Regions from separate parts of the Ferdinandcohnia sp. QZ13 genome, predicted to be linked through region 2. Evidence: riboswitches for the same ligand, from Rfam matches in the RefSeq annotation. Region 2 holds a riboswitch; the other holds the start of a gene.
What was found. Region 2 has a riboswitch for S-adenosylmethionine ahead of RGU12_RS22540 (sugar ABC transporter substrate-binding protein). Riboswitches for the same ligand answer to the same signal wherever they lie in the genome.
Positions count from the first base shown of each region.

Region 1: it holds a riboswitch for S-adenosylmethionine, as region 2 does, so the genes downstream of both, RGU12_RS09320 (YezD family protein) here and RGU12_RS22540 (sugar ABC transporter substrate-binding protein) in region 2, are expected to answer to the same signal.

Region 1 is NZ_JAVIVW010000001.1:1,911,088-1,920,577, forward strand. Features, by position in the region: gene RGU12_RS09295 (2,3-butanediol dehydrogenase) at 1-736, shown strand, start outside; gene RGU12_RS09300 (DedA family protein) at 944-1,537, shown strand; gene RGU12_RS09305 (alpha/beta fold hydrolase) at 1,590-2,408, opposite strand; gene RGU12_RS09310 (LLM class flavin-dependent oxidoreductase) at 2,528-3,913, opposite strand; gene ssuE (NADPH-dependent FMN reductase) at 3,934-4,485, opposite strand; gene RGU12_RS09320 (YezD family protein) at 4,651-4,830, opposite strand; SAM riboswitch class I at 4,964-5,064, opposite strand; gene RGU12_RS09325 (SH3 domain-containing protein) at 5,483-6,649, opposite strand; gene wrbA (NAD(P)H:quinone oxidoreductase) at 6,813-7,424, opposite strand; gene RGU12_RS09335 (glycerophosphodiester phosphodiesterase) at 7,597-8,451, opposite strand; gene RGU12_RS09340 (ABC transporter substrate-binding protein) at 8,513-9,490, opposite strand, start outside.
Region 2 is NZ_JAVIVW010000015.1:1,750,269-1,759,758, forward strand. Features, by position in the region: gene RGU12_RS22515 (2-keto-3-deoxygluconate permease) at 1-437, opposite strand, end outside; gene RGU12_RS22520 (PrpR N-terminal domain-containing protein) at 592-2,274, opposite strand; gene RGU12_RS22525 (VOC family protein) at 2,482-2,865, opposite strand; gene RGU12_RS22530 (ABC transporter permease) at 2,855-3,877, opposite strand; gene RGU12_RS22535 (sugar ABC transporter ATP-binding protein) at 3,846-5,378, opposite strand; gene RGU12_RS22540 (sugar ABC transporter substrate-binding protein) at 5,422-6,498, opposite strand; SAM riboswitch class I at 6,660-6,816, opposite strand; gene lipL (octanoyl-[GcvH]:protein N-octanoyltransferase) at 7,028-7,855, opposite strand; gene RGU12_RS22550 (CarD family transcriptional regulator) at 7,961-8,500, opposite strand; gene RGU12_RS22555 (MarR family winged helix-turn-helix transcriptional regulator) at 8,727-9,155, shown strand; gene pta (phosphate acetyltransferase) at 9,272-9,490, opposite strand, start outside.

The DNA.
Region 1 (9,490 bases), on a different contig from region 2:
TTGTAAACAAGGGAAATATAACCTTTGCGATAAAATGGGATTCTATGGCCTTTCTGGGGGCGGTGGAGGATTTTCTGAATTTGCTTCTGTTCCTGAACATATGTTACATAAGCTTCCTGAAACAGTATCCTATGAACAAGGAGCACTTGTTGAACCAGCTGCTGTTGCACTTCATGCGGTGAAACAAAGCAAGCTTCAAGTAGGTGATAAAGCTGCCGTATTCGGAACAGGTCCAATCGGTTTATTAGTAATCGAGGCTCTCAAGGCTGCTGGGGCAACCGAAATCTACGCGGTAGAGCTTTCTGAGCAACGAAGACAAAAGGCAGAAGAACTAGGGGCAATTGGAATTAATCCTAATAACGGTGATGTGGTAGAGCAAATTCAACAGCTTTCAAACGGTGGAGTTGACGTTGCTTATGAAGTTACCGGGGTACCGGCTGTCTTGGTACAAGCTATAAACTCAACAAAATACAATGGTGAGACCATGATTGTCAGCATTTTTGAAACAGAGGCCACTATCCACCCACAAAATATCGTAATGAAAGAACGTACAATAACAGGTATTATCGGATATCGAGATGTATTCCCTGCCGTTATTAGTTTAATGGCTAAAGGATATTTTCCAGCAGAAAAACTGGTAACAAAACGCATTACACTTGATGACGTCGTTACTCAAGGATTCGAAGGTCTTCTTAAAGAAAGAAATCACATTAAAATCCTAGTAAAAGCTGAATAACGTTATGAATGGGCCAATAGATCATGAACCACTGACTATTGGCTCATTCTTTTAGTCCTTATGAAGAATAAAACTTGTTACGTTTACATCCCTCTTTTTAATAGGGTATGATAGGCTTAGGAATTATGATACGATGTTGTCATTCAATAGTACTAGCGGCACCAGTTAACTGCCCGTGTACAACGCATTTGGAAAGGGATTTTTAATATGGGAGAGCAATTTTATTATTTATTGGAGCATTATGGGTATTTTGGCTTAATTATTGTGTTGGCGGCAGGGATCATTGGATTGCCACTCCCTGATGAAATTCTACTTACATATGTGGGATACACTGTTTATCAAGGTAAAATGTCATATTCCCTCTCTTTAGTAAGCGCTTCGATTGGATCAATTATTGGTATCACTATCAGCTATTTTTTAGGAATCAAGTTAGGCATTCCGTTTCTGCGGAAATTTGGGCCTAAACTTCATCTAACCGAAAAAAGAATTCAAACAACGAGCATGCTTTTTAATAAATTCGGACCGTATTTATTATTTATCGGTTATTTTATACCTGGTGTTCGTCATATAACAGCTTACCTTGCAGGATTAAATTATTTAAACTTTAAAAGGTTTGCCATATTCGCCTACTCCGGGGCTATCTTTTGGGGCTTTACATTTATTACATTAGGACATGAGTTAGGTAAGAATTGGATGAAGGTTGAAATGATGATGAATCACTACATCATTTACGTAATCGGGTTTGCACTCATTATTGTTCTTGGTGTTGTCTTTTTAAACCGAAGGAAATTGGTAAGATAAAAAGGGACAGATTCCTTGGTCAAAGGGACCACAGGAACCGTCCCTGTGGTCCCTAATTTTCATCCAAAAAGTCTTGGACAATCTCATTAAATTTTTCTTCATGCTCCCAAAACATCATATGGCCTCCCAGTACTTTTACTTGAGATTCAGGCGTTAGTTGGTTTGTGTACTTTTCTGCAATATCCGCCCAGTGCTCAGCGACAATCGTTAAAGTAGGGACAGCTTTACTAGCCTTTTTTGCTTCCTCTCGATAATCAGAAAACATACCTGATGCAAATAAATTACCCGCGATGTAGTATGGCGTTTTCAATGATTGCTCTACTAGCCAGGTTAACTCTTCTTTCTCAAGTTCTCTTTGCACCATAACTTGAGTGATATAGCTTGTTATGAACTCACGATGCCCCGCTGAATTACGTAAATAAGGATTGTAAATGGCTGCAATATCATCTAGCTTTCCTTCCACCCAATCATCATTGACAGATAAGGATTTAGGCGGCATATCTACAAATACTAAAGATTTAATATGATCAAAGCCATTTTTCTTTACATACTCCCAAACCGTAAAACAACCAAACGACCAGCCCACAAGTGTTGCAGTTTTCACATTTAATGCTTGGAGAACCGCAGTTAAATCAGCTCCGTGTGTGACATAATCATTTCCATGAAGAGAGATAGTCGATCTTCCGTGACTTCTTGGATCAATCACAATTACTCGGTTCGTTTTTGAAAAATATTCAATTTGCTTTGAAAAAACCTCCGTTGTGAATGTGAAGCCAGGGATGAAAACAAGGGGTTCTCCTTCCCCTACATCTTGAACGAATAGTTCGACCCCTGAATCGACTTCAATATATATCCCATCAATAAAACCCATCAATATCCCCCCCTATATTAAACTGTTAAACACTATATTCACCAATTTATTTATTAATTCCTCATAAAAGAGACATTTAGAAAAGCCTTCGGTGATGGTGAAGGCTTTTCTAGTTTGTATTACTTTACTGCTAAGGCTGTAGTTTTTGAGTATTGTTTTCCAGGATGATGCGGTGGCAACTGGCTTCCTTTACCAAATAGGCTATCCCTTAAGGTGTCACCTTCATATTCTTTTCGCACCAGACCCCTTTCTTGTAATACTGGCACAACGAATTCTATGAAATCTTTAAATGTACCAGGAGTAATCGCGTACGCAATGTTAAATCCATCTACTCCAGTATCTTTTACCCAACTTTCCAAATCATCTGCAACCTGTTCTGGACTTCCAACCGTGACCGGACCTAATCCACCAATTCCCGTGTATTTTTTTATTTCATCGATCGTCCAATTTTTACCCGAATCAATTCTAGTAAAGTTTTCAACTGTCGATTGAATCGCATCATTTTTGACAAACTTAAGATTTTCATGGGGACCATACTCTGAAAAATCAATTCCAGTCCATCCCCCAAGTAGTGCGAGTGCCCCTTCATAGCTCACATGTTTTTGATATTCATTGAACTTATTATGTGCTTCCTCTTCAGTTCGACCCACGATCGGAGTAATACAAGTAAGAATTTTTATTTCCTCTGGTGTCCTACCTGCCTTTATTGCCTCTTCACGGAGTTTTTTTACAGAATGCCTAGCAGCGTTTTTAGTCGGTGCCCCAATAAAGATAAGCTCAGCATTTTGACCAGCAAAAGCGCGGCCTTTTGTGGAAGTTCCTGCCTGATAGAGTACCGGCGTTCTTTGTGGAGAAGGCTCACATAGGTGTGCTCCTGGGACTTTAAAATATTTGCCTTCATGGTTGATATCATGGACCTTACTTGGGTCTGCAAAAATTTGATTCTGTTTGTCTACTAAAACTGCATTATCCTCCCAGCTACCTTCCCATAACTTATAGCAAACTTGTAAATATTCTTCAGCAATATCGTACCGCTCATCATGTTTAATTTGGTCTTCCAATCCCATATTCACAGCGGCGCTTTTTAAGTAAGAAGTGACAATATTCCAGCCGACACGCCCCTTTGTAATATGATCCAGCGTCGACATCCTGCGAGCAAATGTATAAGGATGCTCATGCGTGACAGATGCCGTAACTCCGAATCCTAAATGCTTTGTCACCGCTGACATTAATGGCACAACAAGGGATGGGTCATTTACAGGTGTTTGGGTACCCTGACGGATAGCGGCATCTCTAGAGCCTTGATACACATCATAAGGCCCCAGTACATCTGCTAGAAATATTGCATCGAATCGACCCTTCTCTAAAAGCTTTGCTAGTTCAATCCAATATTCACTATCTTTATAGCGGTGTGATTGATCCTCTGGATGTGTCCACAGACCTGGAGATTGATGCCCCACACAGTTCATATCAAATGCATTTAAATAAATTCTTTTCTTTGTCATTGTTATTAGCTCCTTTTTTATTAATGTTTTAAAGCAAAAGCTTTATTCTGTTTGACTGCTTCAACAAAGTAATAAAGCTCTTTTTTCAGTCTTTCTAACACATTTACATCGGTAATAGGGGTAATCACTTGTGTTTTATCGATTTGGCAATCTTGGAAGTAAACTCCTTGCATGCTTTGCCCCTTTAATGCGGCCAATAATGGTTTGAGGCTGAAGTCAATTGCTAGTAAATGTGCTGGGCTTCCGCCTGTCATAATTGGCAAAACGGTTTTTCTTGCTAACACATCTTGTGGCAGCAAATCTAGTACAGCTTTCAGCACTCCTGTGTACGCTGCCTTGTAAACGGGCGATCCTACAATCACACCTTCTGCCCCTTGGATTAATGAAGTTAGATCCTTAATGGCTGGACTATCAAACTTCAGATTAAATATGTCATCAGAAGGAATATCTCTCACGGATACATGTGTGATTGTAAAACCTTCCTGTTTAAGCTTTTTCCCTACAAACTGTAGAACCAAATCCGTTCTAGAACTTTCTGAAGGACTTCCCGATAAAATAACGATTTCGCTCATTTTGATCATCCTTTCTCCTTTTTATTGAAATCTTTTCTTATGAGTTATTGAACCATCAACCTCCCCCTTCCAAAGAAAAAAGGAAATAAAAAAGACATCTTTATTCAAAACGTCAATCGTGGACGCTTTGAAAATAAAGATGCCTTTAGTGGTCTAATCGGCAAATTATTTTTTCGTGGTTTGTTTTTGGGATGATGTGGATTTTTGTAATGAAAAACGCTTCTTTTCCGTCGCATCAATTTGGGTGATTTCCCCATTATGGACAGTAATTACAATTGATCCAAATTCTAGATTCTCCAAGGTTGATAAAATATGTTTCACCTTTTGTTCCTCAAGTTTTGCCATGTCACTCCTCCTTGTACAAGATGTATATCATTTCATTGCCCTGGTTGACCAGTATGGCAGATGTTCATTTTGGCCAAAATAAAAACCCTCTTCTAACAAGAAGAGGGCATACATGCATAGTTCGAATACGCTCTTCTTATCTTTCAAGCAAAATGCTTGCTGGAATTGGCACAGTACATAATGTCTGTTGCCGAGGCTTCGTCGGGCCAGTCCCTCCGCCTCTCTGGATAAGAATCAATAGGTAATTAAGTTGTTGTTTGTTGATATAAAATTACATGGAATTTTACATTCTGTCAATCACTTTATCCAAAAATTTTTAAAAGAGGGAACTTTTAGTTATTTAGTCATAGTTGCGTTCATGAGTTTGGGTATGATGATAGAACTCTTGGGACATAAACACTTTTTTGGGTTTGGAGATTATTGATAAAACTAACAGCTTATACACTATTTATATGCGGACTATTGGAGATTACTGGTAATATCCATAACTTAAACACTTTTTATGCTAAGACTTCTGGAGATTACTGGCGATACTTATAACTTAAATACTCTTTATGCTTAGGCTTCTGGAAATAACCGGTAATACTTATAGCTTAAATACACTTTATGCCAAGACTTCTGGATATTACTGGTAATACTTATCTTTAGAAGTTTAGTATTTGTTCAGCTCTTGTACAGGCGTCTGAAGAATAACAGGATTTTTTGCGGGATCTAACCACTTCAAAAGTTTAATTACATTTGCTTCCGATGTTGCAGTACACCCCAATGTATAACCACTGCCAACATGGAAGAATATCGCACTTCCTTTATAGGGAGTTCGCTCTGTATTGTAGTTGATCACAAATCCATAGGTATATAGACGATGCATCATATTCTCTGCGCTTTTCCACTGACCTTGGGTTTCATTTCTTGACTGCCATGAGTTGTAAAGTGGGGACTCTGGATCATCTACCCATACATCATCATTTGTAATGTTTCGGAAAGGTAATTTTGTACCCGGATTTCCTTTTTGTCCAAAAGCTGTTCCGATTGTATATTTTCCTACAGGTGATTTACCATCTCCTTCTTTTTTGTTGGATGCAAAGCCATTTTTTCCGATATAGCCAGTAGTGTTCAAAATCGGATTCCATTTTCCATTTGCATCCTTCTCAAACGCTTGAATCGTTGCGTGATTGGTGTTGTATCCATCTGTAGTTACAAGAATAAGCTGGTGGTTTCCATTAACCGTTTTTAATGTATCAGCGATATTCCCACTTTTTTCAGGTTTCGTTCCAGTAGTTGTAGATGGGGCCGGTGTAGCACCCACAACGCTTTTTTCAACAATAGGTTTTGTATCGGATAAGTATTCACTATACACCCAGCCTGTTTTATCATTCATTTTTACTTTGCTCCAAGAATCGGTAACCTCACTAACAATAAGGGCTTGTCCTTGCGTAACAGCTATAACAACTGGATAATTCGTACCTGCCCCGCTACGCATGTTTAAAGAACCAACATTAACATATTGGGTGACAGGCTTTTCTAAAATAGAAGAAGTGACAATAGTCTCATCCTCTGTATTTTGAGTATCAACTTTTACCTCATTTTCTTTTTGAATTTCCTCGTTTACCGATTCCTCACTTTTTTTGGTAACCGTTTTGTCGTCTTTCAAATCCATATCTGCATCGATTGTCATTGTAGCAGTTGTTGCTGTTTCTTCTTTTACCTTCTTAGTGGTTGCAACTGTATCGTTGCTCCCTATCTCAAATGTAATTGCAATTATTATTCCAGCAATTATCAATGCTGTTATAATTCCGATTAGCTGTTTTTTCTTTATCATGCTGTTTCTATCCCCCTATTGAAAAACCACACAAATAATTATATTACGATAATAGCACCTAGAGGAATTGTCAATATTTTTCCAACTAAACATAATAAACCCCACAAAAAAAGAGACCCGAATAAACTGCAATTCAAGGTCTCAAATTCATGTTTTTAGATGTTTATTGATTTGCTTTTTTTACCCATTCCGCTACAGTAACAGTACGTTTTGCTTGATGTTTCACTGCCGCTTGTACGTCATCAATCATTTTTCCATCTTCACCGACAGTAACACTTGTTCCGTACGGATTTCCACCCGCTCCAAATAATACTGGATCAGTATAACCAGGAGCAGCAATAATCGCTCCCCAGTGCATCATACTTGTGTATAACGAAAGGATTGTCGCTTCTTGTCCACCATGCGGGTTTTGAGCAGACGTCATCGCACTTACAACTTTATTAACCGTTTTTCCAGTAGCCCAAAGTCCACCTTGAGTATCAAGAAATTGTTTCATTTGTGAAGGCATATTTCCAAAGCGCGTTGGAACACTGAAGATAATTGCGTCTGCCCATTCAATATCATCCGATGTGACCACTGGAACGTCCTTTGTTGCTTCAACGGTTGCTTTCCATACTTCATTTCCCTGGATGACAGACTCAGGAGCTAATTCCTGAACCTTTAATACTTTAACTTCAGCCCCAGCTTCTTTAGCTCCTTCTTCAGCCCATTTAGATAACTGATAATTTGTTCCACCCATACTATAAAAAATGACTGCTAATTTTACATTTGACAATTTTACATTCTCCTTTTTCGATGATTTTTAGTGGTAAAGGAACATCGCATAACTTACCCATCCTATTATTTCTTATAATTCGCTTTAATATGCGGGATAGTGGGACAGGTTCGTTGTCCCAAAAGGCATAAAACGGGACGCAGTACCTGTCCCTGCGCCCCCTCTATCTTCTTTATACATACTTCATTTGTTGATTTCTTATCCGAATTGCCCTTTCAGGATAATCGGTAATGATTGCTTCGACTTGCAATCTTAGTAATTTTTCTATTTCATTTGGATCATTGACAGTCCAAACTCTTACTTTATCGTAAAGCCCTTGCAAGCATGATCCGTAGTCCTCATTTGCCCGATTGTTAAGATAATGAATGACTTCAATTGGTAGATGTACTGGAAATTGTTTGCTTAATTGTAGTAGCTGTTGGAAAATTTCAGTCTTAGGTAAAAGAATGGACTTGTTTAAATGCAGTGCTTCCAGTTCTAACGTATTGATATAATCGTACGGAAGGGAAATACTATTATTGAGTAACCATGCTATTTTGGAACTTGGATTAAGCTGCTTCATTCTTAAAATGGTCGGCAAATGGAACGAAGAATAAATCACCTTCCGATTTTTTGCATATTGTTCAACGACATTTTGAACTTTTTCTTCAATTCCTTCATAAGACACTGAACTTGTTTTTAATTCGATATTAAGCTCAGTATCATAAGGTACCAATAGTTCTAGAACCTCTTTTAATGTCGGAACCCGCTCTTTGTCCCAAGCTTCTTCATATTCACCAAAGTGAGTAAACGGTCTACCAGCACTATATTTTTTGATTTCAGCTAAGGTTAAATCTTTAATCCAACCTACTCCACTTGTTGTCCGGTCCAGTGTTTCATCATGGATCACTACAACTTCCCCGTCTTGTGTCAAATGGACATCTAATTCCAACCCATCAACACCTTGCTCAATCGCTTTTTTAAAACTTAGTAACGTATTTTCTGGATAAATCCCCTTTGCTCCACGGTGGCCATAAATTTTCGTCATGATAAACCTCCTCTTTCATAAAAATAGTGGGACACGGTACCTGTCACCGTGTCCCATTTAATTACTTTGCTCTTGCTTTATTTGCTTGTTCGATTGCTTTATTAAATTGGTCTACCGCTGTTTTATAGGCTTCATCGACAGATCCGCCATTATATACGGATTCAAGTGCAGTTTCCATTACTTTTCTGCCTTGTGGAAGCATATCCATTAATGCACCTTGCGTCGCAAATGATGATTTCGTTGCTTGTAATTGTTCGACTGTTACACGTAATTGTGGCTTTTCCTCATGTGCATCCTTTACGAGTTGTTCCTCGTATGCATCTGGATTGATGGCAAAATAGCCTGTACCAACATGCCATTTAGCCTGAACTTCAGGAGTTTGTAAATATTTCATAAATTCCCATGCTGCGTTTGTTTCTGCTTCTGGTTTTCCATCGATCATCCAAAGACTAGCTCCACCAATAACGACCCCTTCACGGTCCTTATTTTCAGGGTGTGGAAGGAAGGCAATCCCTACTTCAAAAGGAGCATTATCGATAACATCTCTTGCACTTGCTGAAGATTGTAAGAACATAGCAACATCTCCGGCTAAAAATCCAGCAACCATGTTATCTCCATTTGTTCCATAATTCGCAAATGTACCGTCATCTACCATTCGTTTAACCCATTCAAAAATGGACTTTCCTTCTTCTTCTGTCCATCCAATTTCAGTCGGTGTGTCAGAACGGCCATTGTCATTGTTCAGTAGTAATGCACCTTGGTTTGCTAATAATTGCTCCCATAACCACCCATAAGCTTGTAAAGCGAAACCTTTCATTTCAGGATTCGATTTAACAATTGCTTTACCTGCTGCTTCTACTTCTTCATAAGTTGCTGGAGGTGTTTCAGGGTCTAAACCAGCCGCAGTAAATGCATCCTTGTTGTAATACATAACGGGTGTAGACGAGTTAAACGGCATTGAATAAAACTTTCCATCTAATGAATAGTAATTAATAATGTTTTCTTCTAAACCGCTCATATCGTACCCATCAGCATCTAC
Region 2 (9,490 bases):
CCATCATTTAGAGCTAATAGTGAATATGCGGCCTTGTCATCTTCTTTTCCGTATTGACCAACTAGGGCCATGTACATTCCACCATTACTATTTGTCATAGCCGCAATAATTGCAAGCGGAGCCATTCCTATGAATAATCCATTACTATCTGCTAACAAGTATGCTACTAATCCGAAAGCTGCCCCTACTACCCATTTTAATCCAAGTAATGTTGCACCTTTACCAAGTGATACCCCTACGTTTTTCACACTGATTTGTGCACCCGCAATAAATAAGAAAAGTGCAATCAATGTATTTGCTCCTGTTACGAATAACGATTCGGTAAAACCGCCAATTCTCAGCATATTTGGAAAGAATGTATTAATCGTTGCTGCTAGCAACAACGGAACAACCATCATTCCGCCGGGAATCTTATCTAAAGTTGCTTTAATTTTCATTTTGTTTTCCCCCTTATTTTCGTAAAGCGTTTACACTAGTAATATAGAATAAATCGTTTATAAAAGCAACACTTTTTTACTAAAAATATATTTAAATATTAAAAGTGTTTAAAAATGCAACAATCAACCTAATTAAAAAGCGTAAACCTAAAGATTACTCTTTAAGCTTACGCCATAAGGTTGCTCGATTAATTCCTAGCCGTTCCGCTGCTCTTGTTTGGTTATTATTTTCTGCTTTCAAGACTAATTTAATAATTTCCTTTTCGATTTCCTTTAAAGTACCTTGTTGAAAAATCACATCAGCCGGAAGATGCTCATTTGTAGCTACTCTTTCAATTGTTTCTTTTTGAATCACATAGTCCTTTTCATTTAAGGCAACCTGCTTAATAAGATTTTTTAGATTGTCGATATTATTAGGATAGGTAAAATTCTCCAAAAATCGTATTGCCTCACCGTTAATCTTAACTGGTATCGTTCCGTACTTTTGATTGTAATAAGCAATAAAGTATTGAGCAAGAATGCGAATATCTTCTTTTCTTTCAGATAAATCCGGCATTATAATCTTATTCATCTTTACCTCTTGAATAAACTCAGTAGGTAACATACTTTCTGTAAGGATGAAAATACGTACATGATGTGTCAGACACTCTTTTATAAAATGTGATAGCCTTTGATAGTCGTCTATATACTCAGGATGTATAAGTCTAATTGTACGAATATTCCTTAGTGGCATTTTATCCAAATAATCATGATCGAACTCTTTAAAATTAATTGTAAGGAGCAAGCCTTCATCCGAATATCTCTGATGAATATAACGAGTAATAAAGTCCTTACTAGTACCTTTTCTACCCTGTAAAAGGATTATTTGATTATTTTTATAGAGGGTTTCTATATGAATTAGTATATTCCTAATTACTTCCGACGCTGCTGCAATTGGTTCACTTGTCGTATCGGCATCAATAGAAAGACCCTTTTGTTCCAGAATAGAAACTGTTTTTTCAGTAACAATGACCTTAAAAGACTGTTGGTTCACTTGAATAAAATAGCCAGTTACATCAAACAAATTATCCTGAGTCATGAAGCTCCTTGTAACCTTCTGTTTATTTATTTCGAGGTCGGTAATTAATATATATAAATCAGCTTCGGTTAATGGGCTGGAGTGAAAATCATTCCAGCGCTCATAGATAATCTCATTTTTATCGTCCAATATCATCATATTTGGGTGGTCTTTTAAGATAAATTGCTCCATGACTTTCATTAGATAATTTTTGTCATTTAAATAACCATAAACCAGTTTCGCATCTTCTAACGCATTCATAATAGACTCTTTACCAGATTGAATTAAAAACCCCTTAAGACCATATGCGTTCGAAGTTTTAACTGTAATTACATCCCCTACAATTTGCTGATATCCGGAGTTTTTAAGTTCTAAGATTAAGGGTGCTACCTCATCAGAATCAGCAACCGTGAAAACTTTTAAGGGCAGATCCAATAAATCTATGATGGACTGAGCACCAGAGGTAATATTCGAAAAGCCAACAATCGCCGTCTTACTCTCCAAATTCGTAGCCAAAGATAGCGACCGAATCATGTCATACCCAGAAAGCTGCATATCGAGCACAGGGACACGGACATTTTTTTTAATTAATTGAGCCGTCCCACCTCTGCTAATAATAATCTCTGCCCCATTACTCACGGCATGAATCGCCTGCTTTACCCCTTCGTGTAAGTCACCTATTGAATAACGAATTTCAAATGTAGGAAAAAAACCAATGCATTCTTGAATAACTGGAATCATTGATTCATAGGGTGCCACGATGTGTATTTTAATGTTCATCTACACTTCAATCCTGCCTTCTAAATTTGTAAACACATACAGACCAAGTACTATTACATCATTTATATTACCATTTTTGAAAAGTGAGGTCATATATAATGTAAAATATGCAAGAACCTGGTGCCCCCTTCTGATCTTTGTCGAATAAAAAAAGGGACACCGCCCAAGTCCTTTGAAACTCGAGCGGGCCCATTTGTGATTTGTCATTTATTTTTGAAACAACTCAATCCATTCTCCGTCTGGCCCATTAAAGAACACATATTTTGCTCCACTTGGGAGGGTTGTGATGTTTTCATCGACAAATGTAACACCGTGCTCCTTCACTCTCGCTATTTCCTCTTCAATGTTTTCGACGGTAAACGCGATATGATGAACCTTTCCTTCTGTTGGAAGGTTTGGATTGTATCCAGAAATCAATTCGATTACCGTTTCATCTGAATCACTAAAACCTAGGAAAGCAAGCTTTAGCTTTGGGTCCACATGATCCTGCTTTTCTAGCAACTCCAAGCCTAGTACTCTTGTATAAAACTCAATCGTTGTATCTAAATCCTTTACTTGAATCCCCACATGTTCTAGTTTTTTAAGCGGCATGTTTTTGCTCTCTCCTTTTTCGAATCACCTTTGGTCGATATTTGACTCCAATGTACGTCACAGCTAGTGCCAAAACTAGTACGGAGCCTTTTACAATTTCAAATGCATAGTATGGTAGATTCAGCATTGTTAGTCCATTTAGTAGAACCCCAATGAGTGCTGCCCCAAAAAAGGTTCCGAGTGCATTTGGCTTACCCGCACCAAGCACGGAAAATCCAACAAACACAGCAGCCACTGACTCCATTAACAACGAAGCACCTGCATCAATTTGCCCTGAGCCAACGCGCGCTGTAAACAAGATCCCTGCCATTGACGCAAACACACCAGATACCGTATAAGCAACCAGCTTCACCTTGTTTGTGTTGATTCCTGATAGTCTTGCCGCTTCAGCATTTCCGCCTGTCATGTATAAAATCCGTCCCCATCTTGTATGGTTGAGAATCACATAAGCAAGAAGCACAAAAACAAGCATAATCCAGACTGGAACCGGGAGTCCTAGCATCTCGCCTTGCCCAATCCACAAAAATGCAGAACTAAACTCACCTGGTGCAGTCCCTCCGCTAGTTAATGGCATATGGTTGTAGATAGAGTACCCTTCCGTGTAGGTCCGGTGTAAACCTGACACGATATACATCATTCCAAGTGTCGCGAGTAGATCCGGTATTCCTATCTTTACGATTAAAAACGTATTGACTAGTCCTACAGCAACTCCAACTAAAAGTGGTAGAAGCAGAACCACCCAAAGCGGTAATTCATACCACACCATCAATGACGCCGTGATTACAACCGACAACGACATCGTTGACCCAACCGATAAATCAAAGCCGTCAACAACCAGTGTAAAGGTCACCCCTAACGCAAGGAGTGTCACGATTGAGATTGACCTTAAGATATCGGATAGATTGCCATATGAAAAAAAGGCATCATTTACAAAACTAAAATAGATTAAGATAAAGCTCATTAATACAATTGCCCCGTATTTAAACAAGAAGCTGATGATATTCCCTTTCATGTACGTCTTCCTTTCCACCGCTAGCATACAAGAGGATTTTATCCTGTGTTGCCTCTTCTCGCGAAAGTTCTTTCACAATTTCCCCGTCATACATGACTAGAATTCGATCTGAAATTCGGATGATTTCATCAATTTCAGAGGAAAAATAAAGGATCCCTTTCCCCTCATCGGCGAGGGAATAGATAAGCTGGAAAATATCCTGCTTTGCACCGACATCCACCCCTTTTGTCGGCTCATCAAACAAATAGAGATTCGCATTTCGAGATACCCATTTCCCAATTGCAACCTTTTGCTGGTTTCCCCCACTTAAATGCTCAGCCAACACTTCCGTATCTTTCGCCTTGATCCCAAGCAATTCAATGATAGAGCTAGCATAGCTTTTCTCAGCCTTCCGATCCATGAATAAAAACGGTGAGAATTTTTTCAAATTAGCAAAGGATAGATTCGTAGAGATTGACTCGTGAACGAACAGTCCTTCCTTACGACGCTCCTCTGAAACAAGTGCTACCCCCGCTTCAATTGCCTGCTGGGAATGCGTAAAATGTCGTGACTTGCCCTTTACTTTGACTTCACCCTGTTCGTAGGAGCGGAGACCAAACAATGTTTTCGCAAGCTCCGTTTTTCCGGCACCTACCAATCCAACAACCCCAACAATTTCCCCCTCGGAAACCGTAAACGATACATTGGCAAGCTTTTCTCCATCATCAAGACCACTCACCTCTAAAAGAAGGTCACCCCTCACTGTCTTCCGTTTCGTGGATTGTTCTTTATAGGAATTACCAAGCATCGTTTCAATAACGGTTTTTTGGGTAACTTCTTTCGTCGAAAAAGTAGTAATCGTTTTCCCATCGCGCATAATCGTTAAGCGGTCACAGATTTCAAACACTTCTGGAAGCCGGTGTGAAATAAAAATACAGCCGACTCCCTTATCCTTCAATGTTTTTACGATTTCAAATAGATGCTTCGTTTCTTCAATCGATAAAGGCGCTGTTGGTTCGTCAAAAATAATGACCTTTGCCTCATGGGCGAGTGCTCTTGCGATTAGCACTAATTGTTTTTCAGCTAGTGACAGCTCCAATGCTTGTTTCGTCATTGGAATGTCTGTTACATTCAAAAGCTTTAAAATCGAAGCTGCTTTTTCACGAAGCTTTCGTTTATTGATAAATAAGCTCTTTTCAGTCGAAAACGTATCTAGCAAAATGTTTTCAGCAACGGTGAGCTGCGGTACAATCACAGTGTCGACCTCTTGATAGACACAGTGGATTCCATGTGTTTTCGCATCCTTTGGATTACGAATGTTGATCGTTTCGCCTTCAAGGGTAATCACCCCTGTATCAAGCTCATAAGCACCCGATAGAATTTTCATCAGCGTGCTCTTTCCCGCTCCATTTGCACCAAGTAAGGCATGAACCTCACCAGCTTCTAGTTCAAAAGAAGCCTGCTCCAGCGCAATCACCTTTCCAAAGCTTTTTGTTATTTCCTTCATGTCGAGTAAGGGCATCTACATATCCTCCTTTACAGAGAACCTTTGAAGGCCCTCTCTTTTACTCTCCAGCTTCAAGCTTTTTCAACTCGTCTGTGTAGCCTTGTTCGCTTTTACCCCAGCCTTCAATGTACTGGTCAAGCTCGGCAGTTGTTATTTGTTCTCCTGGAAGTGCATCCTTTGTTACGAAAACAGGTTCTAATTTTACGCGTTCAGGTGTTTCGTCACCGTTTAGTTTTTGGTATGCAAAACGAACTTGGATACGTCCGATATCTTTTGGATCAACCGCTGCCGACGCAACCCATGGGCTATTATCCGCTTGAATCATTTGTAAATCCTCATCGCTCATGTCAATTCCGTACACTTTAATATCTGTACGTCCTGCTTGTTGAATGGCACGAACAGCACCCTTTGCAAACTCATCCCACGCTGCCCAAACCGCTGTAATTTGACCTTCCTCAGGGTATTGTTTTAAAAGAGCTTCCATCTGTGCTTGTGTATCTAAAGCCGTGTTTGCCGTAGCGGCACCAAATGTTGCGATCTCTTTTATGCCTGTGTTGTTATCAAGAAACTCTTGGTAGGCCAACTGACGTCTTTCCATTGGTGCGAAGCCCGCAACCCAAATTTTTACGATATTTGCTTCACCACCAGCGTCTTCTGCCAATTTTTCAAGTGTCATTTGTGCCATTTGCTGGTCACCTTGTTCAAGAACGGTTACACCTTCCACTTCCACTTCTGCATCAAAAACAACAACTGGAATTCCTTTATCGACTGCCTTTTGAACAGAACTTTGTAGTGCTTCCTTTGTTCCATGGTCAATTAAAATGGCATCGAAGCCCTGGTTTAACGCTGCATCTACGTTTGACGCCATTTTCGCGAGGTCACCATCAGATGTAAAAACCGTTGTTTCTCCTGCGAACTTTTTCACTTGTTCCTCAACACCCTCAATATATTGCGCTGAGAATGTTCCTAAGTTTTGCTGCATGATTAACGCAACTTTTTTGTTTGCTAATGGATGATCAGAATTCTTTACTTCTGTACTATCTGTTTTCGTTGTTTCTTCAGCTACTTTCGGTTGGCAGCCAACTAGTACTGCAATAATTAATAATGTCGTGAATAATAGTTTTGATAATTTCATTTAATTTTCTCCCCTTCTTTTGTATGTAATCTTATTTTTCACATCTGTTTACTCAAGTTGAAAACCCATCACTCTCCTGTTTGTTGAGGCTTCTTTTTGAAGATGTAAAAAAGCCTCTTTCTTATCAGAAAGAGGCTTGAAGCATACAAAAGTCTTCGCACCTCTTATCTACCAGAAAGAATCATCCTTCTGTTGGAATTAGCACCGTGCCTTGCGGGTTGTTTACCCGGCGAACTAAGTCGCCCCATTTCACAATGGTATTACGGTCGGTTGCTGGGCGTCATCGGGCCAAATCCCTCAGCCTACTCTTGATAAGAGAAAATACAGCAATCATATTCAAATATCTTACTTGACGAGAATCATATCATGGTCAAAAACAAATTTCAATATTTTTATTATAAAAAATATTTTAATAGTGGGAAAGGAAGTAATTTGCCTTTTTTCGTATCATGACGCATATGTGCCCGACTAACGCGCAATTAACAGCTTCCACAAAAAAAGGGACCAGGAGAACCGTCCCCCTGGACCCTTATAATACTTTGTTATTCCGTTCGAGCACTCGTAAAAGGTTTTGCTCGAATAATGGCATTTCTTCTTCGGTAAGCTGTGAAGCGAAGATACTTTCACTTTCGTTTTTTAGGGTTTGAAGTAGCAGTAACATGACGGTTTGGACAGTAAGATTAGGATCAATCAATTCTGCCAAGGACGCCATCGTTTCGGGCTTTACATCCGGATAGACAAATTTCGTCTCTGCCCCTTGCAGCCCCACCTCGTAAAATTTTCGAATGATTTCTGCACGCTCAGATCCACTTCCTGTCACACCTAAATATATTTGGACAGCCACCCCATTACGAAGACGACGCTGGGAGATTCCTGCAAACTTTTTCCCATCTATACTTAAATCATAACTTCCTGGACAATATGAACCGACAACCTCTCGTGCTACTATGTCGACTTCATAGCCATCGAACATTTTTCGAATCAACTCAAGCATTGTATCGTAGCCACGGTTGATATCAATGCCTTTTTCTGTTTCAGGAAAGATAAGCGAGATGTTTAGCACTCCCTCATCAAGAACCACTGCTAGTCCGCCCGAATTTCGTACGATTGCACGAAAGCCCATTGACTCAAGGAGCTCTATCCCCTCCTCAAGAAAGGGAAGTTTCGTATCCTGAATCCCAAGCACAATGGTCTGATGATGAACCCAGGCCCTTGCAGTAGCTGGTGAATCTCCTTTTCCTACAAATGCACAAAGCGTATCATCTATCGCAAACGATTGCAATGCATCAAATTGATAGCCTAAACTTGATTGATCTATAATCCGCCAGCTTGGCTGGTGTAAAAGACTTTCGGTCATACGTCATACTCCTATTACACAAAAGGTACTTTTTTAAAAATCGCAAATGCAAATGAACCCTAAAAAACCAGGCATTGCCTGGTTTTAACATTCCCTATTTTACCTTTAATTTACGAAATTGGCTACCTCGTGATGGGAGGTCTTGCTCATTTTTTGCGCAATCATACGATTAATATCTTTCTCGATGGCCTTTACCGTCGTATCCAACGTAATGGCTAACTCTTTAAAAAGTATTTTTTGAATATGAAGGAGAAGTCTACGGTCATGTTCAGATAACTTCTTATCAATCATTTCAAATTCATATTTTTTACTCATTAATGTATTTAAAACGCTCGAAATTTCTTTTCTGTCTCCAGAAGAAACGATTTCAGAATAATTTTTATGACGTTCTGACGCATGATCAATCCACTGAATTCCCGGTAGCTTAAACGAGTCCAATATCTCCTCTGACTCACTTTTCCCAATGATTTCTCGCATTAAATTGCGGTCATTGTCTACTGGATTTTGAATCGTCAAAGTACTATCCTCAATTGGGCTCATAATATAATAATTTCGAGTAATCCCAGAATATGTTTTCTCACAAATATCATCTATTCGACAAATCCCCTGATTTGAATAAATCACCAGATCCCCAATATTAAACATGTACCATGCTCCTATCCAATGGATTGTCAACTTAGTTGACTATACTTATCATACTCCATTTTGCGAAAAATGTCAACTTGGTTGACATTTGAAGATTATCATCTCTACGGGTTGTAATAAAGACAAAATCCCCTAACTGTAGTTATTTCGCGGTTTGTCAACTCAGTTGACAATGTCTATCGTTTTTTGTATAGTAATGACGATTATTAAAACGGGAGTGGAATGTATGGATCCTGTACTTCAACAATTAGATCTCATTGACCTTATAAGTGAAAGGCATGGTCAACTTCGTGGTATTGCAGAAAAATTATGGAATGAGACTAGTGACATCGCAATCTCAAACTCCGAATGGTACATCATGTCGAGAATATATAAAAAGCAACCAACAATTGCATATGTTTCAAAAAATGTAGACATCTCGAGACAGGCTACTCATAAGTTTATAAAAAACATGAAGGCGAAAGGGCTCGTTAACGTAATGGATGTCGAACACAATAGAAAAGAAAAATCGATTGAACTCACATCATTTGGTGAGGAATGTTATGAGAAAAATGAGGCGCTTAAAGCGAAGATTGAAAAGCAGCTCGCTGAAAAAATCGGGGATGACCAAATCAAACTTCTTAAAAATGTATTAAAAATGGATTGGGGACTATGATTGTTAGGTTTGAGTCCAAGGATGAGGGTTTACTGCCACTATTCCAGAAATACTGCCACTAACCAAATACAACCACAAAAAATGGCCATGTTCCCTGACATGGCCATTTCTCATTCCTATAAAGCTTGTGCTGCTGTGATTAATGCAAGCTTATACACATCTTCATCATTACATCCGCGTGATAGGTCATTTACCGGCTGATTTAAGCCTTGTAAAATAGGACCTACTGCTTCAAAATTTCCAAGGCGCTGTGCAATTTTGTACCCGATATTACCTGCTTCAAGACTTGGGAAAACAAATACATTTGCGTCACCCTTAATCACGGAATCCGGTGC